Regions from separate parts of the Streptomyces sp. BA2 genome, predicted to be linked through region 2. Evidence: riboswitches for the same ligand, from Rfam matches in the RefSeq annotation. Region 2 holds a riboswitch; each other region holds the start of a gene.
What was found. A riboswitch is a leader RNA that binds a small molecule or an ion and turns the genes downstream of it on or off. The one in region 2 is predicted to bind cyclic di-AMP.

Region 1: it holds a riboswitch for cyclic di-AMP, as region 2 does, so the genes downstream of both, E5671_RS04885 (LysM peptidoglycan-binding domain-containing protein) here and E5671_RS23455 (peptidoglycan DD-metalloendopeptidase family protein) in region 2, are expected to answer to the same signal.
Region 3: it holds a riboswitch for cyclic di-AMP, as region 2 does, so the genes downstream of both, E5671_RS20860 (LysM peptidoglycan-binding domain-containing protein) here and E5671_RS23455 (peptidoglycan DD-metalloendopeptidase family protein) in region 2, are expected to answer to the same signal.
Region 4: it holds a riboswitch for cyclic di-AMP, as region 2 does, so the genes downstream of both, E5671_RS33750 (M23 family metallopeptidase) here and E5671_RS23455 (peptidoglycan DD-metalloendopeptidase family protein) in region 2, are expected to answer to the same signal.

What each region holds. Positions count from the first base shown of each region.
Region 1 covers NZ_WSRO01000002.1:468,123-475,456, reverse strand. The annotation lists gene E5671_RS04905 (ABC transporter substrate-binding protein) at 1-888, shown strand, start outside; gene E5671_RS04900 (ABC transporter permease subunit) at 885-1,838, shown strand; gene E5671_RS04895 (carbohydrate ABC transporter permease) at 1,835-2,686, shown strand; gene E5671_RS04890 (maleylpyruvate isomerase N-terminal domain-containing protein) at 2,730-3,368, shown strand; gene E5671_RS04885 (LysM peptidoglycan-binding domain-containing protein) at 3,521-4,246, opposite strand; cyclic di-AMP (ydaO/yuaA leader) riboswitch at 4,249-4,405, opposite strand; gene E5671_RS04880 (hypothetical protein) at 5,194-5,385, opposite strand; gene E5671_RS04875 (alpha/beta fold hydrolase) at 5,471-6,310, opposite strand; gene E5671_RS04870 (GlxA family transcriptional regulator) at 6,382-7,332, shown strand.
Region 2 covers NZ_WSRO01000002.1:4,620,327-4,627,660, forward strand. The annotation lists gene lhgO (L-2-hydroxyglutarate oxidase) at 1-756, shown strand, start outside; gene trmB (tRNA (guanosine(46)-N7)-methyltransferase TrmB) at 979-1,770, shown strand; gene E5671_RS23445 (PrsW family intramembrane metalloprotease) at 1,865-3,199, shown strand; gene E5671_RS23450 (aldo/keto reductase) at 3,212-4,156, opposite strand; gene E5671_RS23455 (peptidoglycan DD-metalloendopeptidase family protein) at 4,320-5,405, opposite strand; cyclic di-AMP (ydaO/yuaA leader) riboswitch at 5,417-5,563, opposite strand; gene E5671_RS23460 (PP2C family protein-serine/threonine phosphatase) at 5,766-6,923, opposite strand; tRNA gene E5671_RS23465 (tRNA-Met) at 7,050-7,123, opposite strand.
Region 3 covers NZ_WSRO01000002.1:4,054,547-4,061,880, reverse strand. The annotation lists gene E5671_RS20875 (nucleoside triphosphate pyrophosphohydrolase) at 1-918, shown strand, start outside; gene E5671_RS20870 (cytochrome P450 family protein) at 1,001-2,338, shown strand; gene E5671_RS20865 (LysM peptidoglycan-binding domain-containing protein) at 2,474-3,451, shown strand; cyclic di-AMP (ydaO/yuaA leader) riboswitch at 3,634-3,824, shown strand; gene E5671_RS20860 (LysM peptidoglycan-binding domain-containing protein) at 3,828-4,550, shown strand; gene eno (phosphopyruvate hydratase) at 4,785-6,065, shown strand; gene E5671_RS20850 (FtsB family cell division protein) at 6,155-6,634, shown strand; gene E5671_RS20845 (DUF501 domain-containing protein) at 6,674-7,210, shown strand; gene E5671_RS20840 (Ppx/GppA phosphatase family protein) at 7,207-7,334, shown strand, end outside.
Region 4 covers NZ_WSRO01000002.1:6,867,991-6,875,324, reverse strand. The annotation lists gene E5671_RS33770 (DUF5998 family protein) at 1-85, opposite strand, end outside; gene E5671_RS33765 (bifunctional acetate--CoA ligase family protein/GNAT family N-acetyltransferase) at 137-3,103, opposite strand; gene E5671_RS33760 (HPr family phosphocarrier protein) at 3,229-3,510, shown strand; gene E5671_RS33755 (GntR family transcriptional regulator) at 3,677-4,363, opposite strand; gene E5671_RS33750 (M23 family metallopeptidase) at 4,577-5,377, opposite strand; cyclic di-AMP (ydaO/yuaA leader) riboswitch at 5,390-5,553, opposite strand; gene E5671_RS33745 (insulinase family protein) at 5,774-7,159, opposite strand; gene E5671_RS33740 (M16 family metallopeptidase) at 7,156-7,334, opposite strand, start outside.

The DNA.
Region 1 (7,334 bases), 4.2 Mb from region 2:
CCTGCCGTTCTCGCCCCGAAGACGTACGACGGCAGGATCTGGGGCATCCCCCAAGTCATCGATATGCAGATGCTCTACTACCGCAAGAGCCTGCTCGCCGACGCGGGGGTTCAGCCCCCGAAGACGCTGGACGAGCTCGTGGACGCCGCGAAGAAGCTCACGTCGAAGAAGACGAAGGGCCTGTTCCTGGGCAACGACGGAGGCGCCGGCGTCCTGGGCGGCACGCCCCTGTACGCCGCCGGTCTCGAACTCGTCACCGCCGACGGCAAGGTCGGCTTCGACGACCCGGCCGCCGCCCGCGCCCTCGGCAAGATCCACCGGCTGTACGCCGACAAGTCGCTGCTCCTGGGCGCGCCCGCCGACTGGTCGGACCCGTCGGCGTTCGTCCAGGGGCTCACCGCCATGCAGTGGTCGGGCCTGTGGGCCCTGCCCACCGTGCAGAAGGAACTCGGCGACGACTTCGGCGTCCTGCCGTTCCCGAAGGACGGCGCGGCGGGCAAGCCCTCGGTGCCCGTCGGCGCGTACGCCGCCGCGGTCAGCACGCGCAGCAAGCACCAGAAGGCCGGCAAGGACTTCCTCAAGTGGCTGTGGATCGACAGCACCGACCGCCAGGAGGACTTCGCCCTCGCGTACGGATTCCACATCCCGGCCCGTATGTCCCTGGCGAAGAAGGCTGACAAACTCAGCAAGGGCGCGGCGGCCGACGCCGTCCGCTACACCACGGACTACGGCCACGCCGAGCCCCTCCTCTGGACCCCCGCCAGCAGGAGTGCTTACCAAGATGCCTTGAGCCGGATCATCAAGGACGGTGCGAGCCCCGACGGCGAGCTCAAGAAGGTCGTGCGCAAGGTGTCCGCCGAGCTCGGCCGGGTGAAGAAGAAGTCGTGACCACAGCAGCCCCTCGCGAACAACAGGCAAGTGGGCGAAGGAAGTTGTGGGGACAGCAGAACCGCACCCTCTGGTTCTGGGTGTTCGTCGGACCCTTCCTGCTCGGCCTGGGCGTCTTCACGTACGTCCCGCTCGGCTGGAGCGTCTACCTCAGCTTCTTCGACGCACACAACACCGTCACCCCGAACGACTTCGTCGGCCTCGGCAACTACACCGAGATGCTGCGGAACGAGGCGTTCACCGACAGCCTGTGGACCTTCCTGGTCTTCTCGCTCTTCATCGTGCCCGCGACGTACGCGCTCTCCCTCGCGCTCGCCCTCATGGTCCACCGCCAGCGCCGTGCCCAGGCGTTCTTCCGCTCGGTCTTCTTCCTGCCCGCGGCCTGCTCCTACGTCGTGGCCGCGCTCATCTGGAAGATGTCGATCTTCAACGGAGTACGGTTCGGGCTCGCCAACACGGTCCTCGGCTGGTTCGGCGGCGACCAGATAGCCTGGCTTTCGACCACCGACCCGCCCTGGTACTGGGCCGTGATCGTCACCGTACGGCTCTGGCTCCAGGCGGGCTTCTACATGGTGCTCTTCCTCGCCGGACTCCAGCGCATCAGCCCCACCCTCTACGAGGCTGCGGCCGTGGACGGGGCGCGGCCCGGCTGGCAGGTCTTCCGCCACATCACGTTCCCGCAGCTGAAGGCGACATCGGTGGCGGTGGTGCTGCTGCTCGTCATCAACGCCTTCCAGGCGTTCGACGAGTTCTACAACCTGCTCTCGGACTCCCGCGGCTACCCGCCCTACGCCAGGCCCCCACTCGTCTACCTCTACTACACGGCGCTCGGTCAGGGACAGAACCTCGGTCTCGGCAGCGCGGGCGCCGTCCTGCTCGCCCTGATCATCGCGGTGGTGACGGTGGGTCAGGCGAAGTGGTTCGGGCTCGGCAGGAAGGAGGCGGAATGAGAGGCCACACGAGGGACGACGCAAGGGTCAGGGCGGGCCGCGCGCTGCGCCTCTCGCTGCTGATAGCACTCGCGCTCCTGTTCCTGATCCCCTTCTACCTCCTTGTCCGCAACGGGCTCTCGTCCGAGAGTGACATCACCTCGCCCGAGTGGACCTTCTTCCCCTCCTCGCTGCGCTGGGGGAACGTCAAAGAGCTCTTCGAAGACACCTCCGTACCGTTTGCGCGCTCCCTGCTCAACTCCTCGCTCATCGCGGTCGCGACGACGCTCGGCACGCTGCTGCTGGCCTCGCTGGCCGGCTACGGCCTGGCCCGCATCCCGTACCGCCACGCGAACAAGGTGTTCTACGCGATCCTCGGCACGCTGATGGTCCCGGCCTCCGTCACCTTCGTCCCGACGTTCGTCCTGGTGTCGTCGCTCGGCTGGGTGTCGACGCTGCGCGGTCTGATCGTCCCGACGCTGTTCTCCGCCTTCGCGTGCTTCGTATTCCGGCAGTACTTCCTCGGATTCCCAAGGGAGTTGGAGGACGCGGCGCGCGTCGACGGGCTCGGATACTGGCGCACGTACTGGCGGGTGGTGGTGCCCAACTCCCGGCCCGTCTTCGCGGCGGTGGGCACGATCGTCTTCATCGGCGCGTGGAACTCGTTCCTGTGGCCGCTGGTCATCGGACAGGACCGCGACGCATGGACGGTGCAGGTGGCCCTGTCGTCGTTCACCACGTCCCAGGTGATCAGGCTGCACGAACTCTTCATCGCGGCCGCTGTGTCGATCGTGCCGCTGCTCGTCGTGTTCCTGTTCTTCCAACGGTGGATCGTGGCGGGGGTGGAGCGGTCGGGCATTGACGACTGACTATCGACGACTGACTATTGACGACTGACTTACGATCTTCCGCATGCAGAGCGCGGACATCGCAGTTGACGGAGAAGACCTGCGCCGGGTCGTCACTCTGGCCATCGACACCCTGAGGGATGCAGATCCCGACGCCTGGGAGGCCAAGGCGGGAACGCTCGAGTGGACGTGTTGGGAGACGCTCGAGCATCTGGCCGACGATCTGTTCACCTACGCCGCGAGGTTTGGGCTCGCCAAGCCGCCGATGTCAACGGTGTTGCCGTTCCGGACGAGCAGTGACCGAAGTGGTGGGCCGGAGAATGTCATCTTCGTTGATCGGGCCTCGGGACCCGAGGGTCTCCTGACCATCCTGGAGGCGTGTGGAGGCTTGCTGGCGTCCGTGCTGCGCACGGCACCCTCAACCACCGTCGCTCACCACGTCTTTGGGCCCTCGGACCCAGAGGGCTTTGCTGCCATGGCAGTCGTTGAAACCCTTGTGCACACCCATGACATCACTCAGGGGTTGAATCTGGAGTGGTCGCCGCCGAGGGATCTGTGCGAACGGGTCCTGCAGAGGCTCTTTCCCCACGTCGCCATTGACTGTGACGTCTGGCAGATCCTGCTGTGGGCGACGGGACGCACCGCCCTCCCTCATCGCCCACGACTCACCGAGTGGCGCTGGTACGGCACGAAGGGCGTGTGAGTGCCCACCGCGCGACTGGGGCGAACGCATATTGGTTTGCCGCCGGTCAGCCCTCTCGGATAGGAAGCCGGCCCCGGACAGGCCTGAGCCCCGGGCGCCTGGCGCGCCGGGGCTCAGAGGGGACGAGAGGGATGATGCGAGGGGGGTGCGGTCTAGTACGGGCCGTTCACGTTGTCGATCGAGCCGTACCGGTCGGCCGCGTAGTTGCAGGCGGCAGTGATGTTGGCGACCGGGTCGTAGCTGTCCAGCGAGGTGCCGGGCACGTGGTAGGCGTCGAACGTGGGGCCGATGACCTGCAGGAGTCCCTTGGAGGGGGTTCCGGCCACGGCGTTGGAGTCCCAGTTGTTGATAGCCAGCGGGTTGCCGGAGGACTCGCGCATGATGTTGCGGTGGATGCCCTCGTAGGAGCCGGGGATGCCGCGCTGGGCCATGATGTCGAGCGATTCCTTGATCCAGCCGTCGAGATCGTTGGTGTACGACTTCTTCGCCGGGGCAGAGGCGGGCTTCGCGGCTGCGGTGTCCTTGCGCTCGGAGCGGTCTGCTCGCTCGGCGGTGGCCTTCTCGCCGAGGGTGAGCTTGATACCGGGGTGGATCAGTGCCGGGTCACCACCGAGGGCGTCGCGGTTGTCCTCGTACAGCTTCTTCCAGCCGCCGCTCAGCGAGTGCTCTCGGACGATCTTGGAGAGGGTGTCGCCCGCTGCGACGACGTAGGTCTTCGGGGCAGCGGCGGGCTTGGCGGCCGGGCCTGCCTGCGCGGCGCTGGCGGCGGTCGCGCCGAGGACCGGGAGCACGAGCACGGCCCCGCCCGTGCCTGCGGCGGCGATGCCACGGGTGAGTGAGCTGGACTTGGGACGGCGGTGCTTTCCCTTTGCAGGCATGACGAATTCCTCTCCGTCGCCTACGAGGTGAGCTGTCGGGTTCGGACGGGAGATGTCCGGTCGCACTGCGCATGCGACTTCACCCCGAGCCGTTCCGGAATCCGGATCGGCGGCTTACCTGGGTCCCCCGCTCCTGCCGAGCGAAAGTGAGTGATGGGAAGGGTTTCCGGACAGCGGCAGGATTCGGCGTTCCATCCGGATTGACGGTGACGTTAAGCGAGAAAGCCCGGACGGAACAAGAGCGGAATTCGAATAGGGAATGCGCGAGGCCAGTCCTTGATGACCGGAACCGCCCACTTTCTTTGATCAAATAGCCCCAACTTTCTTTACGCAGAACGGAAGTGCGCTCAGCGGCTCCCCGGGAGGCGCGAGCTGTTGGTGTGACCTATTCCACTGAATGGGATGCGGGCTGGAGGGCGACTCGATGGCGTATCGGATCGCGCCATTTCGCATGAGTATCCCGCAATGCAGGCATGGCTTTATATACATTACCAATACTGAGCAAAAGCATTTCTTACGGGCAAGATGGACATGGTGCGAAGTTCACTTTCCCTGCCAAAGCGGGCATATTGAATGGTCCGGGTCCTGCTGCGCAACGCGCATAGCGCGAGTGCCAGCCGCTCCCGACGTCACCGAGGCGACAGCGCACGGCCTCACTCACCAGATCGAGCAGCTCCCGGCATCTAGAGCCGAAATGGGGAAATCAATGTCGACGAGGGGGCGGAGGTTGGAGATGCTCAATCCCCGTATTGGGGCGACCTGTTGTATTCCCTATCCGATCTGCATTTTGAGAATCCCGACTCTTCGCCCGCTCCGCCCACACGTCGAACCTCTGGTCCGTCATGCCACCACGATCCCTGACTCTCGCCTTGGTGCAGGGCGAGTTCAGCCGCATCGAAGCCGAACCGGACAGCCCTTCCGCACACGCGGCCGGAACCGGCACAGCGCTAGATGTCGCTGTCGCCGCTGGGTAGTTCGTTATGGCCTTCACTCCAGTTGTTGACCCACCCGCACACCCCGCACGCGTAGCGGCCGTTGACGCCCGATACCTCGGTGCCGCACCGGCGGCAGTCCGTCGTAGTGATCTCCTGAGATTCCAGGAACGCCATGGCCAGCGTCTGGGGCCTTTCGGATGTCATGACCCCGACCCTATCCACGAGGCTGACGGCGACCTGGCGAGGGGGCGCTCGCGCGTGAGGATCCAACCGGGAGGGGCGTCAGCCTCTAGGCGGTGAAGAAGTCGACGAGCGCGCGGGCGATCTCGCCGGGCGCGTTCTCTGTGGGGATGTGCCCCGCATCTGGAATACGTACGAGCGCGGTGTTCGGGATCTCCGAGGCGAACCGCTCGGCGTACTCCACCTTCTCGAAGGCATCCTCCTCGCCCCAGATCAACAACTTGGGCGTCGTGGACCGCCGCAGCGCGGGCGCGAGATCAAGGGTGTAGCGGCTGTCGGCCGCGCCTGCCAGGGCCATCCAGGAGCGGCGTACCCGCGCATCGGTCCACGGCTCCAGATAGTCCGTGATCAGCTGCTCGGTTGCGGCGCCGGCCAGTGCCGCCGTCACCGCCCGTCGGCGGGCGTCGAGAACGTCGTCGGCGGTGGCCCCCGCAGCGTCCCCCGGGCTCCGGAACCGGGCCACGTGAGGCGCCGGCCAGGAGTCGTAGGTGACCGAGTTGACCAAGGCCAGCCGGGACACCTCCAGCACATCGTGGACGAGGAGATGCTGGGCGACGGCGCCGCCGATGTCATGACCCGCCACGGCGATCGGCCCGGAGATCTTCAGGGCGGACGCAAATCGTGTCACCCAGTCCGCAATGGCCGGGACCGTGGCAGTTTTCAGGGTGAGTTCGCCTCCCGAGCGCCCAAGCCCGGGGAGATCGACCGCAATAGGCCGCAGCCCCGCCTCAGCCAGGCGGTCCATCACAGGGAGCCAGACCCGGCTCCAGTACGTTCCGTGCAGCAGCAACACGGCGGGGCCGTCCTGCTCCACGGTCAGATAGCTCGCTGATTCGCCGTCGACCTGGACTCCGGTCCTCAGCACTCCCGTTTCGCTCGTCTCACTCATGGGACCACTGTGACCCGGGCCCGGCCGCCCGGCCCAGAGTCCAGAAAGACACCGGCGGGTACATTCCTGCCATGAACCCGCATCGGGTAGTGGCACTGCTCAACCCGCCCCAGTCGCCCTTCGAGCTCGCCTGTGCCGCCGAGGTCTTCGGCCGCGTCCCGCAAGATGCGACGGCCCGCTACAGCTTCCGGATCTGCGCCGAGACGCCTGGACCCCTGCGGACCACCGTCGGCTACGCGATGCTCGTCGACGCCGGGCTGACAGCCCTCCAAGAGGCGGACACCGTGGTCATCCCCGGCTGGCAACCGCCCGGCGCTCCCGTGCCGACGACCGTCACCGAGGCACTGCAGGCCGCCCACCAGCGAGGGGCGAGGATCGTAGCCATCTGTACGGGGGCGTTCGTGCTCGCGCAGGCCGGACTGCTCGACGGCCGTCGCGCCACCACCCACTGGCGCGACACCGCCCAACTCGCCGCCGCCTTCCCCGAGGTGCAGGTGGACCAGGACGTGCTCTTCGTGGACCACGGCGACGTGGCGACCAGCGCCGGGACCGGCGCGGGCATCGACCTGTGCCTGCACCTGGTCCGTTCCGACCACGGTGCCGCCTACGCCGCGCAGATCGCCCGGCACATGGTCCTGCCGCCCCAACGCGAGGGCAGCCAACTCCAGTACGCCGCACAGCCCGCACCGGCCAGGACGGACGAGTCATTGGCGCCGCTGCTGGAGTGGGCCACCTCCCGCCTCGACACCCCCCTGACCCTCGCTCGCCTCGCCGAACACGCCGGACTGTCCAGCCGGACCCTCGCCCGCCGGTTCACCGAACAGCTAGGCACCAGCCCGGGCCAGTGGATGCTCGCCCAGCGCCTCGACGCGGCACGGGTGCTGCTGGAGCAGACCGACCTGCCGGTCGAAGCCATCGCCACCCGGGTCGGACTCGCCTCGGCCGTCAACCTGCGCCGCCGTTTCCGGGCACATCTGGGCACCACACCGGGCGCGTACCGACGGATCTTCAGCGAAACGTGAGC
Region 2 (7,334 bases):
GGTATCTGTGACTACGGCTCGGTGGCGGAGCACCTCGCGGACGCCTCGGGGGCCGACGTCCGGTACGGGGCGGAGGTCGTCCGCATCGACCGGCGCGAGTCGCTCGGGGTGGCCGTCCGCACGGCCGACGGCTCGGTGGTGCGGGGAAAGGTCCTGGTCAACTGCGCGGGGCTGCACTGCGACCGGGTGGCGATGCTGACCGGCGACGACCCCGGGATGCGGATCGTGCCCTTCCGCGGGGAGTACTTCGACCTGGCGCGGCCCGATCTTGTGCGGGGCCTGGTGTATCCGGTGCCGGACCCGGCCTTCCCCTTCCTCGGGGTGCATCTGACGCGGGGCATCGGCGGCGGGGTCCACGTGGGGCCGAACGCGGTGCCGGCACTGGCCCGTGAGGGGTACGGATGGGGTGTGGTGCGGCCGCTGGACGTGGCGGGGACGCTGGGCTGGCCGGGGGCCTGGCGGATGGCCTCGCGGCACTGGCGGTATGGGGCGGGGGAGCTTCGGCGCTCCTTCTCCAAGGAGGCGTTCACCTCGGCGGTGCGGAGGCTGCTGCCCGCGGTGACCTCGGATGATCTTGTGCCGGTGGCGGCGGGGGTGCGGGCGCAGGCCGTCTTGCGGGACGGGACGCTGGTGGATGACTTCCTCATCCGGGAGGGGGTGCGGGCGGTGCACGTCCTGAACGCACCCTCGCCTGCGGCTACGGCTTCGCTGCCGATCGGGAGGGCGGTGGCCCGGCGGGTGCTGGCGCTGCTGTAGGGGCGGTCCCTGCGGGGCTTTCCCCAATCCCACCCCTTCCCGAAACTGGGGCTCCGCCCCAGACCCCGTACAAGATGTCCTCAAACGCCGGACGGGCTGGATTTCCAGCCCGTCCGGCGTTTGAGGACGAGCTCGGCGCAGCCGGCGATGACGGTCACCAAGGCCCTCGCGCCGAGCGAGTTTTCGGGAAGGGGCGGGGTTGGGGACTAAACTCCCCCCACTGTGTCTGAGTCACCCACCACCCCCACCAGCCCCCAAGCCCCCCGCCCGAAGGGCGAGCCCCGCTTCCCGGACGGGCCCGCGCCCGACCCCGCAGGGTCACACTTCGAGCGGCGGATCCGCAGCTTCCAGCCCCGCAGGAGCCGCGTCACCGCCGGCCAAGCGGACGCGCTCCAGCGGCTCTGGCCCAAGTGGGGCCTGGACATCGACGGGCAGCGCACCCTCGACCTCGCCGAGCTCTTCGGCGCCGACAGCCCCGTCGTACTGGAGATCGGCTTCGGTATGGGCGAGGCCACCGCCCAGATGGCAGCGGACGACCCGGACACCGGCATCCTCGCCGTGGACGTGCACACCCCGGGCCAGGGAAATCTCCTCGGCCTCGCCGAGCGGAACAACCTCACCAACATCCGCGTCGCGAACGGCGACGCCGTCATCCTGCTCCGCGAAATGCTCCCGCCCGCCTCCCTCGACGGCCTCCGCGTCTACTTCCCCGACCCCTGGCCCAAGGCCCGCCACCACAAGCGCCGCATCATCCAGCCCGACTTCCTCGACCTCGCCGCGCCCCGCCTCAAGCCCGGCGCCGTACTGCACTGCGCGACCGACTGGGAGCCGTACGCCGAGCAGATGCTGGAGGTCCTCACCGCGCACCCCGCCTTCGAGAACACCCAGGCCGACGGCGGGTACGCGCCCCGGCCCGCCTTCCGTCCCCTCACCCGCTTCGAAGGCCAGGGCCTGGACAAGGGACACGTCGTCCACGACCTGCTGTTCCGCCGTGCATCCGGCCAAGAGGCCTGACTTACCAGCCACCGGGCCCGAGACACCGTCGCGGCCCACCCCCGTCCCTCGTTAGGGTCAACGGGTGGCCATCCGTTCTCCGCACCCGCACCCAATGCCCCCCGCAGGGCCCGCCGGGCTGCGGCACGCGCGCTGGTGGCAGCGGCGGGCGATACGCGCGGCCGCCCTGGTCACGCTGCTCGCCCTGTCGGGCCTTGTGATCCTGGCCCTGGTCAGGGAACAGACCGGCACCGAAGGCTTCCTGGTCGGGCTCGGCCTCGCGACGCTGCCCGTACCGCTCCTGGTGGCCGCCTTCCGCTGGCTGCAACGCGTCCAGCCGGGCCCCTGGCGGAATCTTCTCTTCGCCTTCGCCTGGGGCGCCTGCGCCGCCGCCCTCATAGCCATCGTCGCGAACAGCTTCGCGACCCGCTGGATAGCCACCGCCACGGCCGACCCCACCAGCGCGGACACCCTCGGCGCGACGGTCATAGCGCCGATCGTCGAGGAGAGCGCGAAAGCCGTGGCCGTACTGCTCGTCTTCCTCTTCCGCAGACGCGAGTTCACCGGCATCGTCGACGGCGTCGTGATAGCCGGAGTGACCGCCACCGGCTTCGCGTTCACCGAGAACATCCTCTACCTCGGCAGCGCCTTCGGCACCGACCAGCTCAACGGCGGGACGGGGCTCGCCTCCGTGACGGCGGCGACCTTCTTCGTACGCGTCGTGATGTCGCCCTTCGCGCACCCGCTGTTCACCGTGCTCACCGGCATCGGCTTCGGCATCGCCGCGCTCAGCGCCGACCGTCAGAACTGGCGGCGCGTCCTGCTGCCGCTCGGCGGGCTGCTCCTCGCGATGGGCCTGCACGCCCTGTGGAACGGCTCGGCAAGCTTCGGGGAGTACGGCTTCTTCGCCGTGTACGCCCTGTTCATGCTGCCCGCGTTCGGACTGCTCACCTGGCTGGTCATCTGGATCAGGCAGCGCGGCCTGCGCATCGTGCGCGCCGAACTGCCCGCCTACGTGATCGCGGGCTGGCTCACCGCGCCCGAGCCCTACGCGCTCGGCACGATGCGCGCCCGCACCCTCGCCCGCGACTACGCCTCGTACACCCAGGGCAAGGCCGCGGCGCGCACGGTCGCCCAGTACGAGACGTACGCGACGTCTCTCGCGCTCCTGCGGCACCGGGGGCGCCGGGGCAGGGCGGGCGCCGACTTCGTCGTACGGGAGCGGGAGTTGCTGCACGCGCTGTGGGAACGCCGCGAGGCCGCGCGGCCCGCCCTCGCCTACGCGGCGCAGGCGACGGCACCCGTGCTCGTACCGATGCCACCGCCGTACGGGTACCGGCAGCCGTACCCACACCCCAACCCGCAGCCGTACCCCCAGCAGCCCCCCTACGGATATCCGTACGCCCAGCCTGCGATGCCCTACCCCGCGTACAACCCCTACCGCGGCTGACCGGGCCTCGGCTCAGGCGGAAGCCGCCGTCAGCGCCGACACCTCGGCGTCCGTCAGTTCGAGCTCCCCCACCGCGAGCAGCGCCGGCAGCTGCTCGACCGTACGGGCCGACGCGATCGGCGCCGCCACCGTCGGCTGCGCCGCGAGCCACGCCAGAGCCACGGTCGCGAGCTCGGCGCCGCGCGCCTGGGCGATCTCGTCGAGGGCGGCGAGCACGCGCAGGCCACGGTCGGTGCCCAGGTGCTTGCCCGCGCCCTCGGCCCGCGCGCTGTCGACCGCCGCACCCGGGCGGTACTTGCCGGTCAGGAAGCCCGATGCGAGCGCGTAGTACGGGACGGCGGCCAGGCCGGAGCGCGATGCGACCTGCTCCAGCGGGCCCTCGTAGGTGTCACGCGAGACGAGGTTGTAGTGCGGCTGAAGCACCGAGTAGCGCGCGAGGCCCTCGCGGTCGGAGAAGTCCAGGAACTCCTGGAGCCGCTCGGGGGTCACGTTCGACGCGGCGATGGCGCGCACCTTGCCGGACGTCACCAGCTCGTCGAGGGCGCCGATGATCTCCTCGACCGAGACGGTCGGGTCGTCGTAGTGCGTGTAGAAGAGGTCGATGTAGTCGGTGCGCAGGCGGCGCAGCGACTCCTCGACGCCGGACTTGATGGTGTTCGCGGACAGGCCCTTGTAGTCGGGGTGGGCGCCGACCTTGGTGGCGAGCACGACGTCGGAGCGGTTGCCGCGCGCTGCGAGCCAGTTGCCGATGACGGTCTCGGACTCGCCGCCCTTGTTGCCGGGCACCCAGGCCGAGTAGACGTCGGCGGTGTCGATGAAGTTGCCGCCGGCGGCGGTGTAGGCGTCGAGCACGGAGAAGGACTGCGCCTCGTCGGCCGTCCAGCCGAAGACGTTGCCGCCCAGGGCGAGCGGGAAGACCTCGAGGTCGGACGAGCCAAGCTTGCGGAGAGAAGTCATACGGGGCTCAACGCCTGTACGGACCACGGAATTCCATACAGCGGGACGCCGATTCCGGTCCGTGAACGGGCCTGCCGAACCGGCAGCCCTGACGTCGGGGGGTTGTCGCCAGGACCGCCGGGGTTCTGGGCTGCTTCAGAAGGGCTGCTTCAGAAGGGCCGTCTCAGAGCGACTGGCCCTTGCCGCGCAGCCACGCCGCCGGGTCGACCCCGGTGGAGTCGCCGCCCGGGTGGACCTCCATGTGGAGGTGGGCCCCGGTGACGTTGCCGGTCGCGCCGACGCGGCCGATGGTCTCGCCGGTGGTGACCTTCTGGCCGACGCTGACGTTCATCGAGGACTGGTGGCACAACCAGACCTCGGTGCCGTCGTCGAGCTCCAGGATCGTGCGGTAGCCGTACGCCCCCGCCCAGCCGGCTTCCTTGATGGTGCCGGAGTGGACGGCCTTGATGGGCGTGCCCGTGGGAGCCGCGAAGTCCAGGCCGGTGTGGTAGCCGGAGGACCACATGGAGCCGGGCTGACCGAAGGTGCCGGTGAGCGTGTACGAGGCGACGGGGAGGGTGTAGCTCTTCGCGAGCTTGGCCAGGCGCTCCGCCTCGGCCTTCTTCTTCGCGGCGGCCTCGGCCTTCTTCTTCGCGGCGGCCTGCTCGGCGGCGATCTTCTTCTCGGCCGCGGACTGCTCGGCGGCGGCCTGCTCGGCGGCCTGCTTGACGGCGGCTTCTTCGGCCGCCTTCTGGACCGCGTCGTCCGCCTGGTCCTGCTGGTTCTCGGCCTGCTCCATGATGCGGGCCCGCAGTGCCTCGCCCGCGTCCGTGGTGCCCTGCTCGGCGTCGGCGGTGCTGAGGCCCGCGGCGCTGAGGGGCGCGGCGGCGGTCGTCACGCCGTTGTCCGCGGAGCCCGAGTCAGACGAGTCGTCGGATATCAAAGACCCCACGCCCGGAAGCGACTTGGCCTCCGGCAGCGAGTCCGTGACGGCCGACAGGTCCGGCATCTCGATGGCGACCGGGGGCTTGCCGCCCTGCGCGGTGGCGATGCCGCCCGCGCCGACGGCGGCGATGACGCCTACGCCGAGAACCGTGGAGCTGCGGGCGAGCCCGCCACCGCCCCGCTTGTGGACGCGGTGCCTGCCGCGGACGGGACGGATGGACTCCTCGGTGGGATTCCATTCCTCCCAGGAATTGTCGTCGCACCCACCGAAATCGTCGTCATTCGGTACGTACACGCCTTGGGGGGCAGGGCGGTTGGACGCCACTGGGGCGCACTCCTTTCCTTCCTTCTCGCCTACCGGGTTAGCTGACGGGTTCGGAGCAGGAAGGTCTCCTACGAACATCTGGCACGGAGGCACAGATGCCCGATTCACCCCAATTAGTGGTTCCCCGGCTCCCTTTCGGGATTAGGCGCGTGCGCGCGGAGCCGACTCGAGTGACGGCTGGGACGACCGCGCTGCGTTATCGAACGTTAATAGACAGCGGGGTCGTATTCCAAGCTGTTCCGACTGATCGTTAACGTCTTTGGCCCGTACTTATCGGGACACCGAGGTCTGGAACGGGGCGAGTTGACCCCACTTCTTCACACACCGGAGCTTCACATCTCCTTGACAGTACGTCAGTTGTTATGCGGAGTGGTGTTCTTCGGTCACGGCCGGTGACATCGGCCGCCGCACCGCGAGCAGCGCCATGTCGTCGGTCCCTCCACCCCCGGTGTGCCGCCGCACTTCCTCGACGAGCGTCGCAAGGAGCGCGTCAGGTCCGTAGGGCCCCGGGAAGATCCGGCCGCCGAGCCGGGCCGCCGGGTTGTAGAACTCGCCCCGGATGTCACGCGCCTCGGAGAGCCCGTCGGTGTAGAGCAGCAGCATCGCCCCCGGCGGGAACTCCGTCTCGTCCGCGCGGTCGGGCCAGACGCCCAGATCGCCCATCCCGAGCGGCAGCGCGGGCTCGGTGGCGGACAGGACGCACAGCCGCCCGTCGCCGCGCAGGAGCAGCGGCCCCGGGTGCCCGCGGTTGATGAGGCGCACCGGACCGTCGCCGTGCGGGATCTCCGCGAGGACAGCGGTGGTGAACCCCTCGAAGGCGTCGAGCCCGTCGCGCCGCGTTCCCTCGCGCGCCAGGGCCCGCTCCAGGCGCTGCGCCACGGCCTCCAGCGTGGCCTCCTGCTCGGCGGCCTCCCGGAACGCCCCGATCACGACGGCGACGGCCGCGACCGCGCCCATGCCCTTCCCCCGTACGTCGCCCACGATGACGCGTACGCCGTGCGGGGTGTCCTGCACCGCGTACAGATCACCTCCGATGAACGCGTCCGCCTCCGCGGCCTCGTACCGCGCCGCGATATCGAGCCCGCCGATGCGGGGGTCCGGCTGCGGCAGTACGGCGCGCTGGGCGGCCTCGGCGATGGAGCGGGCGGAGGCGAGCTGCTTGTCGCTGCGGCGTACGACGCGGTTGATGACGGCAGCGAGGACGGCGACGGTCGCCACCGTGATCAGTTCGGTGACGGCCTCGACGTCGGTGGCGGTGTTGTTCTTGAAGTGCAGGGCGAGCACGGCGGCGCAGGAGCAGGCGCCGATGAGGGTGGTGCCGAACAGCGAGTAGAAGGGCGCGGCGACGAGCGGGGCCGCGGTGAAGAGGGGCGCGGCGGTGAACCTGGGCGGGGTCGAGAGGTCGTAGACGACCCCGACGACGATGAGCAGCAGGGGGAGGGCCCGCACGAGCGCGCGCTCGTGCCGGACATCGGGACGCTCGCCGCCGCCCCCGCCGCTTCCTTCTCGCTGCCCCACTCATTCAGGGTTCCCGGTGCGGCGACGCGGGGCGAGCGGTGTGGGCCGAGCGGGTTACCGACCCGGTCACGGCGGAAAACACCGAAGGCCCGGATCCATTTCTGGATCCGGGCCTTCGGTCTTTAGTAGCGGGGACAGGATTTGAACCTGCGACCTCTGGGTTATGAGCCCAGCGAGCTACCGAGCTGCTCCACCCCGCGCCGTTGAATGCAACTCTACGCCATCAGGGGGAGTGAAAGCGAACCGGTTCTCAGGGGCCAGGACACGGCCTGTGTCTCCTTCCGGTGATCGGGAGGAGGCATGCCCGGTTTGTGGCGGCGATTCGCAGTACGGTGGAGGGGATCCGTGACGTCCCCAGCAGGTTGTGCGTCGGTCTGATGCCGGTAGTCGGTGGCTCCTGAGAAGTGCGAT
Region 3 (7,334 bases), 570 kb from region 2:
GGCCTGCTTTCCTGGCCCGCGTGGCAGGCCCTGCACGGGGCCGACGAGGTCCTGTGCGCCGACGCCACGCACCCCCAGCTGCCGTATCTGCGCGAGGCGGGCGTGCGGGTGGGCCAGGCGTCGCCCACGGCCCAGGAGTTGGTGGAGGCGTGCGCAGGAGACCGCACGGTCCTGGTCATCGCCACGGCCGAGGGTGACCGCGCCCTGACGGACGGCCTGGCGAGGCTCGCGGGCTCGGGCCGCGTGTCGATGCCCGACCTGGAACTGCTCCCGGCGTCGTACGACCTGCCGGGCGCGCGGCTCCTGGACCTCGTCCAGGTCATGGACCAGATCCGGGGCGAGTGCCCCTGGTCGTCCCAGCAGACGCACAAGGGCCTGGCGAAGTACGCGATCGAGGAGGCGTACGAACTGGTCGAGGCGATCGAGGAGGGCGACAGGGAGGAGCTGCGGGAGGAGCTGGGCGACGTCCTGCTCCAGGTGGTCTTCCACGCGCGGATCGCCGAGGACGACGACGAGTCCCCCTTCTCCGTGGACGACGTGGCGGGCACGATCGTGGAGAAGCTGATCCACCGCCATCCGCACGTGTTCGGCGACGACTCGGCGGACACTCCCGAGGACGTGAAGGCGCACTGGCTCCGCACGAAGGCCGAGGAGAAGCAGCGCTCGTCGGTGACGGAGGGAATCCCCCTGGGCCAGCCGGGCCTGGCCCTCGCGGCGAAGCTGGCCTCGCGGGTGCGGACGGCGGGGCTTGAGGTCGCCCTCCCCTCCGGGGAGGGAGTCGGCTACGAACTCCTTGCGCTCGCCCTACAGGCCGAGGCGGAGGGCGTGGATCCGGAGGCGGCGCTGCGGGGTGCGGCGCGGGCTTATCGGGATGCAGTGCTGGCTGCGGAGGGGAATCCCAGCCCGTCCGGCGTTTGAGGACGAACTCGGCGGAGCCGGTGATGGGGGGTGCGCAGGGCTTCGGGGAAAGAAGACCGCTAACCGCGGATACGGTCGACCCATGCAAGACCAGCCGCCGGCCTCCGCAGAGGCGCCTCCCGCAGCCTGCCCCGCAGGGGCCACCCCGCCCGAGGCCCAGGGGCCAGAGCTCTTCACCTGGGAGTTCGCCACCGACCCCTACCCCGCCTACGCCTGGCTCCGCGAGCACGCCCCCGTGCACAAGACCCGGCTCCCCAGTGGCGTGGACGCCTGGCTGGTCACCCGGTACGCCGATGCCAAGCAGGCGCTAGCCGACCAGCGGCTCAGCAAGAACCCGGCCCATCACGGCGAGCCCGCGCACGCGAAGAGCAAGACCGGCATCCCGGGCGAGCGCAGCGCCAACCTCATGACGCATCTGCTCAACATCGACCCGCCGGACCACACCCGCCTGCGCCGCCTCGTCTCCAAGGCCTTCACGCCCCGCCGCGTCGCCGAATTCGCGCCGCGCGTGCAGGAGTTGACCGACCGGCTCATCGACCAGTTCGTGGAGAAGGGGGAGGCCGACCTCATCCACGACTTCGCCTTCCCGCTCCCCATCTACGCCATCTGCGACCTGCTCGGCGTGCCCCGCGAGGACCAGGACGACTTCCGCGACTGGGCCGGGATGATGATCCGCCACGGCGGAGGGCCCAGGGGAGGGGTCGCCCGGTCCGTGAAGAAGATGCGCGGCTATCTCGCCGAGCTGATCCACCGCAAGCGCCTCGAACCGGGCGACGACCTCATCTCCGGGCTCATCCGCGCCTCCGACCACGGCGAGCACCTCACCGAGAACGAGGCCGCAGCGATGGCCTTCATTCTTCTCTTCGCCGGGTTCGAGACCACCGTCAACCTCATCGGCAACGGCACCTACGCCCTCCTCACCCACCCCGAGCAGCGTGAGCGGCTCCAGGAATCCCTGGGGGAAGGCGACACCGCCCTTCTGGAGACCGGCATCGAGGAGCTGCTGCGCTTCGACGGTCCTGTCGAACTCGCCACGTGGCGGTTCGCGACCGAGCCGCTGACCATCGGAGGGGAGAGCGTCGCCGCCGGCGACCCCGTCCTCGTCGTCCTCGCGGCCGCCGATCGTGACCCCGAACGCTTCGACCGGCCGGACACGCTCGACCTCTCCCGCCGCGACAACCAACACCTCGGCTACGGCCATGGCATTCATTACTGTCTCGGCGCACCGCTGGCCCGGCTCGAAGGCCAGGCCGCCATCGCGACCCTCCTGCGGCGCCTCCCTGACCTGCGTCTCGCGGCGGAACCTGGTGATTTGAGATGGCGCGGCGGGCTCATCATGCGCGGACTCCGCACCCTGCCCGTGGGGTTCACACCCGCACAGAAGAGCAAATATTCGGCCCCTGAAACGACGTTTAACTGACGGACCGTCAAGACTGTGACTTTCACGTGATCTCCGCTGCATCGACTTGTGACAAGCGTTCGACTGCCGCTACGTTCACGACGACTCGGCATCCCGTGCCGCAGTCGTCGCTCCAGCCACGCGAAAGGCAACCGCATGCTCTCCGGCAATGGTCGTCACCGACGCCCCCGCCAGGCCCCGGCCCTGATCGTCGCGGCAGGAGTCGCAGGATCGGCCATCGCCATCCCGCTGCTCGGCGCCACCAGCGCGAGCGCGGCGGACACCGCCACGTGGGACAAGCTCGCGGAGTGCGAGAGCGGCGGATCCTGGAGCGCGGACGCGGGCAACGGCTACTACGGCGGGCTCCAGTTCTCGCAGCAGGTCTGGGAGGAGTACGGCGGCCTCGACTTCGCGCCGAGCGCCGACCTGGCAAGCCGCTCGCAGCAGATATCCGTCGCCGAGAAGGTCCTTGACGACCAGGGGCCCGAGGCCTGGCCGAGCTGCGCGCCGATCGCGGGACTCACCCAGGACGGCGCCGCCGCCGACGTCGACCCGGGCGCCCCGATCACGACGATTCCTTCTGACGAGCCGTCGGAGCCGACCGGGTCCGACGAGTCGTCCGAGCCGAGCGAGCCCAGCACGTCACCGAGCGAGTCGGCCGACCCCTCGGATAGTGCCGAGCCTTCCGGGAAGCCCTCTGAGGAAGCTTCCGAGAAGCCGGACGCCGACGACGAAGCGCGAGACAAGAATCACGACGAGTCCGGCAAGCCGGACGACTCGACCAAGTCCGGTGACCCGGACAAGTCCGGGCAGGACGATGCCACTTCGCCCGCTCCCACCCCTCCCGCCGGTGAGGGCGAAGGCCGCCACCGCGGCGACAGCGCGGACGACGAGCCGTCAGGCGACGCCTCACGCGAGGGCTCGGGCCGGCACGCCTCCCGTGGCGACGAGCGTCAGAAGGACGGCTCCGAGGGGACGTACACGGTCCGCTCCGGAGACAACCTCTGGGCCATCGCCGACGAGCACGACGTGAAGGGCGGGTGGGCCGAGCTGTACGCCGAGAACGAGCAGTCGGTCGGCTCCGACCCCGATCTCATCCTTCCCGGTCAGAGCCTCGATTTGGGCGAAAAGTAGGGGTAGTTGGCGAGTCGCTTTTTGCTCGATGTCCCAATTGGCGCAAGTGAGACATGGGTCTCAGAAGCCCTGATCGTCTTTGAAATTCGGGCGATCGCATGACTACGGTCGTGACCGCTCGCCACAGCGGGCCCCGCCGGTCGGTACGCCGAGTCCTGCCAACGGCCGTTCGGGAACAGTCGTCGCGTAATGCGCCGTAGGCAGGAGCGGGGGAACCAAGGTTTCCGCCGGGCCCGGCCGTTCAGCATCGCGAGAGCGAGGCGGAGAGCGGACGGGAACGGCTAGGGGTTAAGTCGCGCTCAGGAAGCGCGGCCGGGCAACTTCATCGGCCCGAACCCGACAGCTCACCTCGCAGGCGTCGGTGAGGGGATCACTCATGCTGTTTTCCAGCAAGGGCAAGCACCGCCGCCCGTCCAAGGCCACCCGTGTCGCCACGCTCGCCGGCGTCACCGGTGTCGCGGTCGCGGCCCCGCTGATGGCGGCCGGCCAGGCCTCCGCCGCGACGAACTCCGAGTGGGACGCCGTCGCCCAGTGCGAGTCCGGCGGCAACTGGTCCATCAACACCGGCAACGGCTACACGGGCGGCCTGCAGTTCTCGTCGTCCACCTGGGCCGCGTACGGCGGCACGAAGTACGCGCCCACCGCCGACAAGGCCTCCAAGGCCCAGCAGATAGAGATCGGCGAGAAGGTCCTCGCGGGTCAGGGCAAGGGTGCCTGGCCGAGCTGCGGCGTCGGCCTCTCGAGCGCCTCCAACGAGGGTGGCGGTGCGCAGGAGAGCGCCCCGCAGCAGCAGCCCCAGGAGCAGCAGCCGCAGAGCGCGCCCAGCGCCCAGACCGAGCAGCCGCAGCAGGCCGCTCCCAAGGCCGCGCCCAAGGCCGAGGCCCCCAAGACCGAGTCCAAGAAGACCGTCGAGACCCCGACCGGCAAGACGGTCAAGAAGGGCGACGGCGAGTACAAGGTCAAGAAGGGCGACACCCTCTCCAAGATCGCCGAGGCGAAGGACGTCAAGGGCGGCTGGCACAAGGTGTACAAGCTCAACGGCGACATCATCGACAACGCCGACATGATCTACCCGGGCCAGCAGCTCCACCTCAGCTAGGTCCCGCGAGGCGCCATCCTCCCCGCCCCGGTGCGCGTATCCCCCGTACGCACCGGGGCGGGGGTCATTTGTCCCCACCGCTGCCCCCACCGCTTTGTTCCGTTCGGAAACTTTTTGCTCTCGGTTTGTCCACAGGACGGTCGCTCGGCTGGCTGTTGCCCGGGAGCCGGTTAGGCTCGTGTCCGCGAGGCCAACGCCCCGCGTACCCGCGTCACATCCCAGAAGGAGATGCTCGTGCCGTCCATCGACGTCGTCGTAGCCCGGGAAATCCTGGACTCCCGAGGCAACCCCACGGTCGAGGTCGAGGTCGGCCTCGACGACGGCAGCACGGGTCGTGCCGCCGTTCCGTCCGGTGCGTCCACCGGTGCTTTCGAGGCCATCGAACTCCGTGACGGTGACCCCAACCGTTACCAGGGCAAGGGCGTGGAGAAGGCCGTCCTCGCCGTCATCGAGCAGATCGGCCCGGAGCTCGTCGGGTACGACGCGACCGAGCAGCGCCTGATCGACCAGGCGATGTTCGACCTCGACGCCACCGACAACAAGGGCTCGCTCGGCGCCAACGCCATCCTCGGCGTCTCGCTCGCCGTCGCGCACGCCGCGTCGGAGGCCTCCGACCTGCCGCTCTTCCGCTACCTCGGCGGCCCGAACGCGCACCTGCTGCCCGTTCCGATGATGAACATCCTGAACGGCGGGTCGCACGCCGACTCGAACGTCGACATCCAGGAGTTCATGATCGCGCCGATCGGCGCCGAGTCGTTCTCCGAGGCCCTGCGCTGGGGCACCGAGGTCTACCACACGCTGAAGAAGGTCCTGAAGGACAAGGGCCTGTCCACCGGCCTGGGTGACGAGGGCGGCTTCGCCCCGAACCTGGACTCCAACCGCGCCGCGCTCGACCTCATCCTCGAGGCCATCAAGCAGGCCGGTTACGTCCCCGGTGAGCAGATCGCGCTCGCGCTCGACGTCGCCGCCTCCGAGTTCTACAAGGACGGCTCGTACGCGTTCGAGGGCAAGTCCCGCTCGGCCGCCGAGATGACCGAGTACTACGAGGAGCTCGTCGCCTCGTACCCCCTCGTCTCCATCGAGGACCCGCTGTTCGAGGACGACTGGGCCGGGTGGAACGCCATCACCGAGAAGCTCGGCGACAAGGTCCAGCTCGTCGGCGACGACCTGTTCGTCACCAACCCGGAGCGCCTGGCCCGTGGCATCGAGGAGAAGTCGGCCAACGCCCTTCTGGTGAAGGTCAACCAGATCGGCTCGCTGACCGAGACCCTGGACGCCGTCGAGATGGCCCAGCGCAGCGGCTTCAAGTGCATGATGTCCCACCGCTCCGGTGAGACCGAGGACGTCACCATCGCCGACCTCGCCGTCGCCACCAACTGCGGCCAGATCAAGACCGGCGCCCCGGCCCGCTCCGAGCGCGTCGCCAAGTACAACCAGCTCCTGCGCATCGAGGAGATCCTCGACGACGCCGCGGTGTACGCCGGCCGCAGCGCCTTCCCGCGCTTCAAGGGCTGAGGCGTAGCCACCCTGTAGTTACCTACGTCCCCGTACTCGGTCCCGTACCGTGTGCGGGGACGTACGTACGTATCGGGGAGGCGGCACACATGGCCGTGAAGGACCGCGACCGGTTCTCCACCGCGACCAGGCTGCGACTGCTCGGCGAGCAGACCGCGGAGCGTGTCTACCGCTCCCAGACCAAGCGCCAGGCGCGCCGCTCCCGGCTCACGGGACGCGCCGCGCTCCTGGCGCTCGTGCTCTGCTCGCTGGTCGTCGCGCTCGCCTACCCGATAAGGCAGTACGTCTCCCAGCGCGCGGAGATCGCCGACCAGCGCAAGGAGCAGGCCGAGCGCCGCGAGAACGTCGAGAAGCTGCGCGACGAGAAGGCCCGCTGGCGGGACGACGCGTACGCGGAGCAGCGCATCCGGGACCGGCTGCACTATGTGATGCCGGGCGAGACCGGCTACACGGTGATCGACCCCGAGGCGGCGAAGAAGCAGCGCACCGACCAGGGGGCCGCCGCCAGGCCCTGGTACTCGAACGTCTGGGACGGCGTCGACAAGGCCGACCGCCCGGCCGCCGACTGAGCCCGACAGAACTTCTACGGAACCAATCGAAAGACAGGCATGCAAACGCCCCCGCCGACCACCCCGCGCACCGAGCCCACCGACGCCGACGTCGAGGCCTTCAAGCAGCAGCTCGGCCGTCCGCCGCGCGGCCTGCGGGCCATCGCCCACCGCTGCCCGTGCGGGCAGCCGGACGTCGTCGAGACGGCGCCGCGCCTTCCGGACGGGACGCCGTTCCCGACGACGTACTACCTGACGTGCCCGCGGGCCGCTTCCGCGATCGGCACCCTTGAGGCCAACGGCGTCATGAAGGAGATGTCGGAGCGGCTGACGACGGACCCCGAGCTGGCGGCCGCGTACCGCGCGGCGCACGAGGACTACATCGCGCGCCGTGACGCCATCGAGGTCCTGGAGGGCTTCCCGAGCGCGGGCGGCATGCCGGACCGCGTGAAGTGCCTGCACGTCCTGGTCGGCCACTCGCTGGCCGCGGGCCCGGGCGTGAACCCGCTGGGCGACGAGGCGATCGCGATGCTGCCGCAGTGGTGGGCCAAGGGACCGTGCGTGACGCCGTGCGCCGAGCAGGAGCCCGCCAAGTGACCCGCGTCGCAGCCATCGACTGTGGTACGAATTCGATCCGCCTGCTCGTGGCGGACGCCGACCCGCAGACCGGCGAACTGGTCGACCTGGACCGCAGGATGACGATCGTCCGCCTCGGCCAGGG
Region 4 (7,334 bases), 2.2 Mb from region 2:
CCGCCTCGGCCACGAGGGCCGGGTAGTAGCCACTGCGCTCGATCGCCGCGCGCAGCCCCTGGGTCGTCGTACCGGTCTTTGCCATGCCGCCCATCCTACGACCCGGCGGAGGGCGCACGGTGCCCCACTGGCCGCCTCAGTACCCGGGCAGGGCGCGCGGACCGAGGTCGTTGCGGACGGGCGGGGGCGCGAGCCGCACGGAGGCGCCGAGCACGGAGAGGCCCCGCTGGGCGACGACCACGGGCTCCAGGGACACGGCGACCACCTCGGGGTGATCGTCCACGAGGCGCGAGACCCGCTGGAGCAGCTCCTCCAGGGCCGGGGTGTCGACCGGCGCCGAGCCGCGCCAGCCGAAGAGGAGCGGGGCGGTCCGGATGGACCTGACCAGGGAACCCGCGTCACGCTCGGTCACCGGGATGAGCCGGTGCCCGGTGTCGCCGAGCAGCTCGGACGCGGCGCCGGCGAGCCCGAACGAGAGCACCGCTCCGGCCGCCGGGTCGATGACCGCGCGGACGACGGTGTCGACGCCGCGGGGCGCCATCGCCTGCACGACGGGCCGCAGCTCGGCAGGCTTGCCGAAGGCGTCGGTCAATTCGGCGTAGGCGCGGCGCAGTTGTTCCTCGTCCGCCAGGTCGAGCCGCACGCCGCCCAGGTCGGCACGGTGGCGCAGGTGCGGGGCCGTGGTCTTGAGGGCCACGGGGTAGCCGAGCGCGCGGGCTGCCGCCACGGCCACGTCCGGGTCGGGCGCGGGCAGGGCGTCCCGTACGTCGATGCCGTACCGCCCGAGCAGCTCGCGGGCGTCGTCCTGGGCGAGCGTGGCGCCGCGGGGGTCGTCCTGCGCGGCGAGCAGCTCGTCGATCCGCCGGGCGGCACCGCTCTCGTCGATGTCCTCGTACTCGTGGACCTTGCCGGGTTCCTTGGCCTCACGCCGCCATTGCGCGTACTTCACGGCTTCGGCGAGGGCCCGGACGGCGCGCTCGGCGGCGGGGTAGGCGGGGATACGGTGCGGCTGCGCCGGGCTGGGGCGGCCTTGGGGCTCCGCGGTCCCTGCCGTCGTTGCTGCCGCCGCCGCGGGCGCCCCCGCTGCGGGCCCACCCTCCGTGGCCGCCGCCGCTGTGGGCAGGCGTCCCGCAGGGCGATTGGGGTCTCCCCTGCTCGAACGGAGTTGAGAGCTTGGGGAAGGGTGGGCACAGCCCTCACCGCCGGGCACAGTTACAGCAGCGTCAGGGCGAGTGCGCGTCGCGGCAGCCAACGCTTCGGCGAGCCCGCCGAGTTCCACGTGCACCACAGCCACCGGCTTCGCGGGGCACCCGGCAGCCGCAGCCCGCAACGCAGTGGCCAGCTCCTCACCCTCAGGAGACCCCGTGGCCCCGTCCTCCCCCACCCAGGGGATCGCGGTGACGATCACGGCATCGCAGGCGTCGTCCGACAACGCATCGGCGAGCGCGACCCGGAAGTCGTCCGGGGTGGCCCCGGTGGTCAGATCCACCGGCGGCATCGGCCGAAGCCCATCGGCGACGCACGCGTCGTACGTGAGAAGCCCGAGCGACTCGGAGTTGCCGAGAATGGCCACCCGCGGCCCCGCCGGCAACGGCTGCCCCGCGAGCAGCAGCCCCGCGTCCACCATCTCCGTGACGGTGTCGACCCGGATGACCCCCGCCTGGCGCAGCAGCGCCGACACCGTGGCATGCGGAAGCCGCGTGGCCTGCACCGCGTGCCCCGTGGGCGCGATCCCGCTGTGCCGCGCCCCCTGCACCACGACCAGCGGCTTCGCCGTCGCCGCGCGCCGGGCGAGCCGGGTGAACTTGCGCGGGTTGCCGATGGATTCGAGGTACATCAGGGCGACGTCGGTGTCCGGGTCCTCGTACCAGTACTGGAGGACGTCGTTGCCGGACACATCCGCGCGGTTGCCCGCGCTCACGAAGGTCGAGAGGCCCGCACCACGCCGGTGCAGACCGGAAAGGAGCGCGATGCCGATCGCACCGGACTGGGTGAAGAGGCCGATCCTGCCGCGCTCGGGAGGATGCGGGGCGAGCGACGCGTTGAGCCGCACCTCGGGCGACGTGTTGATGACGCCGAAGGCGTTCGGGCCGAGGATGCGCGTGCCGTACGACCGCGCCTGGCGCACCAGTTCGCGCTGCCTCTCCCGCCCTTCGGGACCGCTCTCCGCGTACCCGGCGGAGATCACGACGAGCCCGAGCACCCCGCGCTCACCGCACTCGGCGACGGCCTGCGGCACCCGCTCGGCGGGCACGGTGACGACGGCGAGCTCGACGGTCTCGTCGATGTCCCGCACGGAGCGGTACGCGGGCACACCGTCGACCTCGGCCTCCTCCCCCTCCTCGAAGTCGAAGGCGCTGTTCACCGCGTACAGCCGCCCCGTGAAGCCCGCCTCGCGCAGGTTGCGGAGCACGCTGCGCCCCACGCCGCCCGGCGTGCGCCCGACGCCGATCACGGCGACCGACTTCGGCGTGAGCAGCCGCTGCACCGACCGCGCCTCGGCCCGCTGCTCACGGGCGCGCTGCACGGCAAGGGAGCGGTCCGTCGGCTCCAGATCGAATTCGAGACGTACGACGCCGTCCTCGAAGCTGCGCTTCTGCTGGTAGCCCGCGTCCGTGAAGACCTTGATCATCTTGGTGTTGGCGGGCAGCACCTCGGCGGCGAAGCGGCGGATGCCGCGCTCCCTGGCGACGGCGGCGATGTGTTCGAGGAGCGTGGAGGCGACACCCCTGCCCTGGTGGGCGTCCTGCACGAGGAAGGCGACCTCGGCCTCGTCGGCGGGCGCGCTGGCGGACATGCCGCGCTCGTCGATGCGGTCGAAGCGCACGGTGGCGATGAACTCGCCGCCCACGGTGGCCGCGAGACCCACCCGGTCCACCTGGTCGTGGTGCGTGAAGCGGTGCACGTCCTTGGCGGACAGGCGGGGGTAGGGCGCGAAGAAGCGGTAGTACTTCGACTCGTCGGAGACCTGTTCGTAGAAGCTGACCAGGCGCTCCGCGTCCTCGGCCGTGATCGGCCTGATCCGGGCGGTGCCTCCGTCACGCAGGACGACATCGGCTTCCCAGTGGGAGGGGTATGCGTGCCGGTCCGACGGGGTCTGCATGGGCCCAGGGTACGGGTCGCGGGGGCGCCTTGGCCGGGGCACGCTAGGAGTCGTCGGCAGAGCACCCGTGACGGCATGAGACACTGGTCTAGACAAGTGTGAGACACCTGGAAGGGCAGCAACACATGGCTGAGCGCCGCGTCAACGTCGGCTGGGCCGAGGGCCTTCACGCCCGACCCGCCTCCATCTTCGTCCGCGCGGCCACCGCCGCGGGCGTCCCCGTGACGATCGCCAAGGCTGACGGCAACCCCGTGAACGCCGCCTCCATGCTCGCGGTGCTCGGTCTGGGCGCGCAGGGCGGCGAGGAGATCACCCTCGCCTCCGACGCCGAGGGCGCGGACGCCGCTCTCGACCGTCTGGCGAAGCTGGTCGCGGACGGCCTCGAGGAACTCCCCGAGACCGTCTAGTAAAGACTGGTACTCATACGCTGAAGGGCCCGCCCGAAATAGGGGCGGGCCCTTCAGCGTTTTTACTGCTTCTGCCGCCGCCCCGTTTACCGAGCATCCCGCATTGAATTCGGGCAGCAGAAATAATGCCCCGCCGAATAGCACTTCTTTGTATACGGCGCCTCTGTTAAAGGCGCAGACCCGCAGTGTTTACGGAATGTTGCGAACCCCTCACACCCGGGAGATTGCGCCCGAGGCGCAGCCGGTGCGCGGCCGTCGTCCGCTCCGTGTGCGCGGCGGTGAGCGACCTGGCCCGCTCCGCGTCCCCGCGGGCGACCGCGTCGACGATCGCGGCGTGCTCGGCCCAGGCCTCGGCGGGGGCGGCCGACGTCTCGACCACGTACATCCAGGCGATCTTGTGCCGGAGCTGGGTGAGCAGTGCCGTGAGGCCCTGGCTGCCGGATGCCTGGGCGAGCGTCTCGTGGAACCAGCCGCCCAGGGAGCGCAGATCCTCACTCCGACCGCGCCTCGACCGCTCCTGGCCGAGCCTGACGAGGCCGCGCAGGACCTTCAGGTGCGCCTCCGTGCGACGCTGTGCGGCGCGGGCCGCGCCCAGCGGCTCCAGGAGCGCGCGTATCTCCAGGAGGTCGGCCGCCTCCTGCTCGGTGGGCTCCGCGACGCACGCGCCCGCGTGCCTGCGCGTGACGACGAACCCCTCGGCCTCCAGGGTGCGCAGGGCCTCGCGCACGGGGACGCGGGAGACCCCATAGCGGCGCGCCAGTAGTTCCTCGGTGAGCCGGCCACCCCGTTCGTAGACACCGGAGACGATGTCGTCCCGGATGGCCGTGCATACCGAGTGCGCGGGAATGCGCATGCCTGACCTCCGCCTTAATCCCCGCGAAACGCGGTCGATCGACGCCTGTTCAGCGACTCTATTGCAGAACGGCTGAATTTCCGACGGTCGGCCGAAATCCAGGGATACTTTTGGCCAAAGGAGATACGAGAACGGCGAAAGCCCCGGCTCTCGACGAGCCGGGGCTTTCGTTGAATCAGGTGCGCTTCGCGCGACCGCCTGGATCGGCGTGGATCAGACGTTGACGCCGTGCGAGCGGAGGTAGGCGACCGGGTCGATGTCCGTGCCGTAGTCCGCGCCGGTGCGGGCCTCGAAGTGGAGGTGCGGGCCGCTGGAGTTGCCGGTGGAGCCGGAGAGGCCTATCTGCTGGCCCGGGGTGACCGCCTGGCCGACCGTGACACCGAGGGACGACATGTGGCCGTACTGGGTGTACGTGCCGTCGTTCATCTTGATGACCACGTTGTTGCCGTAGGCGCCGCCCCAGCCGGCCTCGACGACGGTGCCGGAGCCGACCGCGTGGACCGAGGTGCCGGACGCGGCGTGGAAGTCGACGCCGGTGTGGCTGCCGGAGGACCACATGGCGCCGCCGGTCTGGTAGCCCGTGGAGATGGACGAGCCGGTGATCGGCGATACGTAGCTGTTGAGGCGCTTGCGCTCGGCCTCGCGAGCGGCACGCTCCTTGGCCTCGCGCTCCTTCTTGGCCTTGGCCTTCGCCTCGGCCTCGGCCTTGCGCTTCGCCTCTGCGGCCTTCTTCTTGGCGGCCTCTTCGGCCTTCTTGGCGGCTGCGGCGTCGTCGGCGGCCTGCTGCTGGGCAGCGGCCTGCGCGTCGATGCTCTGGGCGAGCGAGTCGCCCACGGAGATGGCCTGGGTGAGGCCGGTGTGCTCAAGAGCCGCGTCGTCGGCGGCGAGCGCCGGAGCGGCCAGGCCTCCGATGACACCAGTGGTGGTGAGGGCGGCGACGCCCGCCACGTTCGCGGTCGTACGCGTGAGGCGGCTCGGGCGACGGTGCTTCCCGGTGGCACGGGTGAACGCCATGAAGCGGCTGATCCTTTCCTTCCTTCTCGCCTACCGGGTTAGCTGACGGGTTCGGAGCAGGAAGGTCTCCTACGGGTCCCTCACCTCACGGCGAGGTTCCCGATTCACCCCAAGGGGACATGTGGGTCCCCGGCTCCCCTGGCTCGCGCCGTACGGGGACTCGGCGATGACTGTCCGGTGCCGCGGGTGCGGCGTACTGCATGACGAACAGCCGGACCAGACGCTAAGCGGGGCGTCTTTCAAACGACAAACGGATCAGAGCTTTTGTAGCGCACGCCACAGGTCAGACACGTAACCTCCATACCAATTCGGACATATGAGGGCCCCAGTGGCGTTTTCTCGCCACTGGGGTCCCGATATGTCCTGACTGCCCCTCAGCCCGCAGTCACCCCGCGCTCACCCCGTGACCACACTCACTTCACCGATGCCGAGCGCCCTGACGGGCTCCTCGATCTGCGCGGCGTCACCGACGAGCACCGTCACGAGACGGTCCCCGGGGAAGGCGCTCACCACGGCGGCTGTGGCCTCCACGGTGCCGGTGGCGGCCAACTGGCGGTACAGCTGGGCCTGGAAGTCGTCCGGTAGGTGCTGCTCGACCTGGTCGGCGAGAGTGGCCGCGACGGACGCCGCCATCTCGTACTTGAGCGGGGCCACACCCACCAGGTTCTGGACAGCCACGTCGCGTTCGGCGTCCGTCAGGCCGTCGGCCGCGAGGGTGCGCAGGACCTTCCACAGGTCGTCGAGGGCCAGACCCGTGGACTCGGTGTCCACGGAGCCGCTGATGGCGAGCATCGCGGCGCCGCTGCCGTCCGGAGCGGACCGCAGGACCTGGGCGAACGCCCGTACGCCGTAGGTGTATCCCTTCTCCTCGCGCAGGACGCGGTCCAGGCGTGAGGTGAGGGTGCCGCCCAGGCAGTACGTGCCGAGCACCTGCGCGGGCCAGACGCGGTCGTGCCGGTCCGGTCCCACGCGGCCGATGAGCAACTGCGTCTGGACGGCGCCAGGGCGGTCCACGATGACGACACGGCCTGTGTCGTCCGCCGTCACCGGGGGCACCGGACGCGGCTCGGCGGTGCCGCCCGTCCAGGCGCCGATGGTGTCGGCGAGGACGACGTCCAGGTCGATGCCGGTCAGGTCGCCCACGACGACCGCGGTCGCCGTGGCGGGACGCACGTGCTTCTCGTAGAAGGTGCGCACCGCTGCCGAGTCGATGGCCGTGACCGTCTCCTCGGTGCCCTGGCGGGGGCGCGACATGCGTGAGGTCGCCGGGAAGAGCTGCCGGGAGAGCTCCTTGGCGGCGCGGCGTGCCGGGTTCGCGGCCTCGTGCGGGATCTCGTCCAGGCGGTTGCGTACGAGGCGTTCGATCTCGCTGTCCGCGAAGGCGGGGGCGCGCAGGGCGTCGGAGAGCAGGCCGAGCGCCTTCGGGAGGCGGGAGACCGGGACTTCGAGGGAGACGCGGACGCCGGGGTGGTCGGCGTGCGCGTCCATGGTGGCGCCGCAGCGGTCGAGTTCGGCGGCGAAGTCCTCGGCGGAATGCTTGTCGGTGCCTTCGTTGAAGGCCCGCGCCATGATCGTGGCGACGCCGTCCAGGCCCTCGGGTTCGGCGTCCAGCGGCGCCTCCAGGTGGACCTCGACGGCGACGACCTGCTGGCCGGGGCGGTGGCAGCGCAGCACGGTGAGGCCGTTGTCCAGAGTGGCGCGCTCGGGCGCGGGGAAGGCCCACGGCCGTGCGGTGCCCGCCTGGGGCTGCGGGTGGAACTGCATCGTTGCGGCCTCGGTCACTTCGCGGCCTCCTCTTCGTCCTCGTCGGTGGCTTCGGCGGCCTCAGGGGCGATGGGCTCGTACACGAGCACCGCGCGGTTGTCGGGGCGCAGGCGGGCCGCAGCGGCCGCCTTGACCTCTTCCGCGGTGACGTCCAGGACGCGCCCGACGGCGGTGAGGGCGAGCTGCGGGTCAC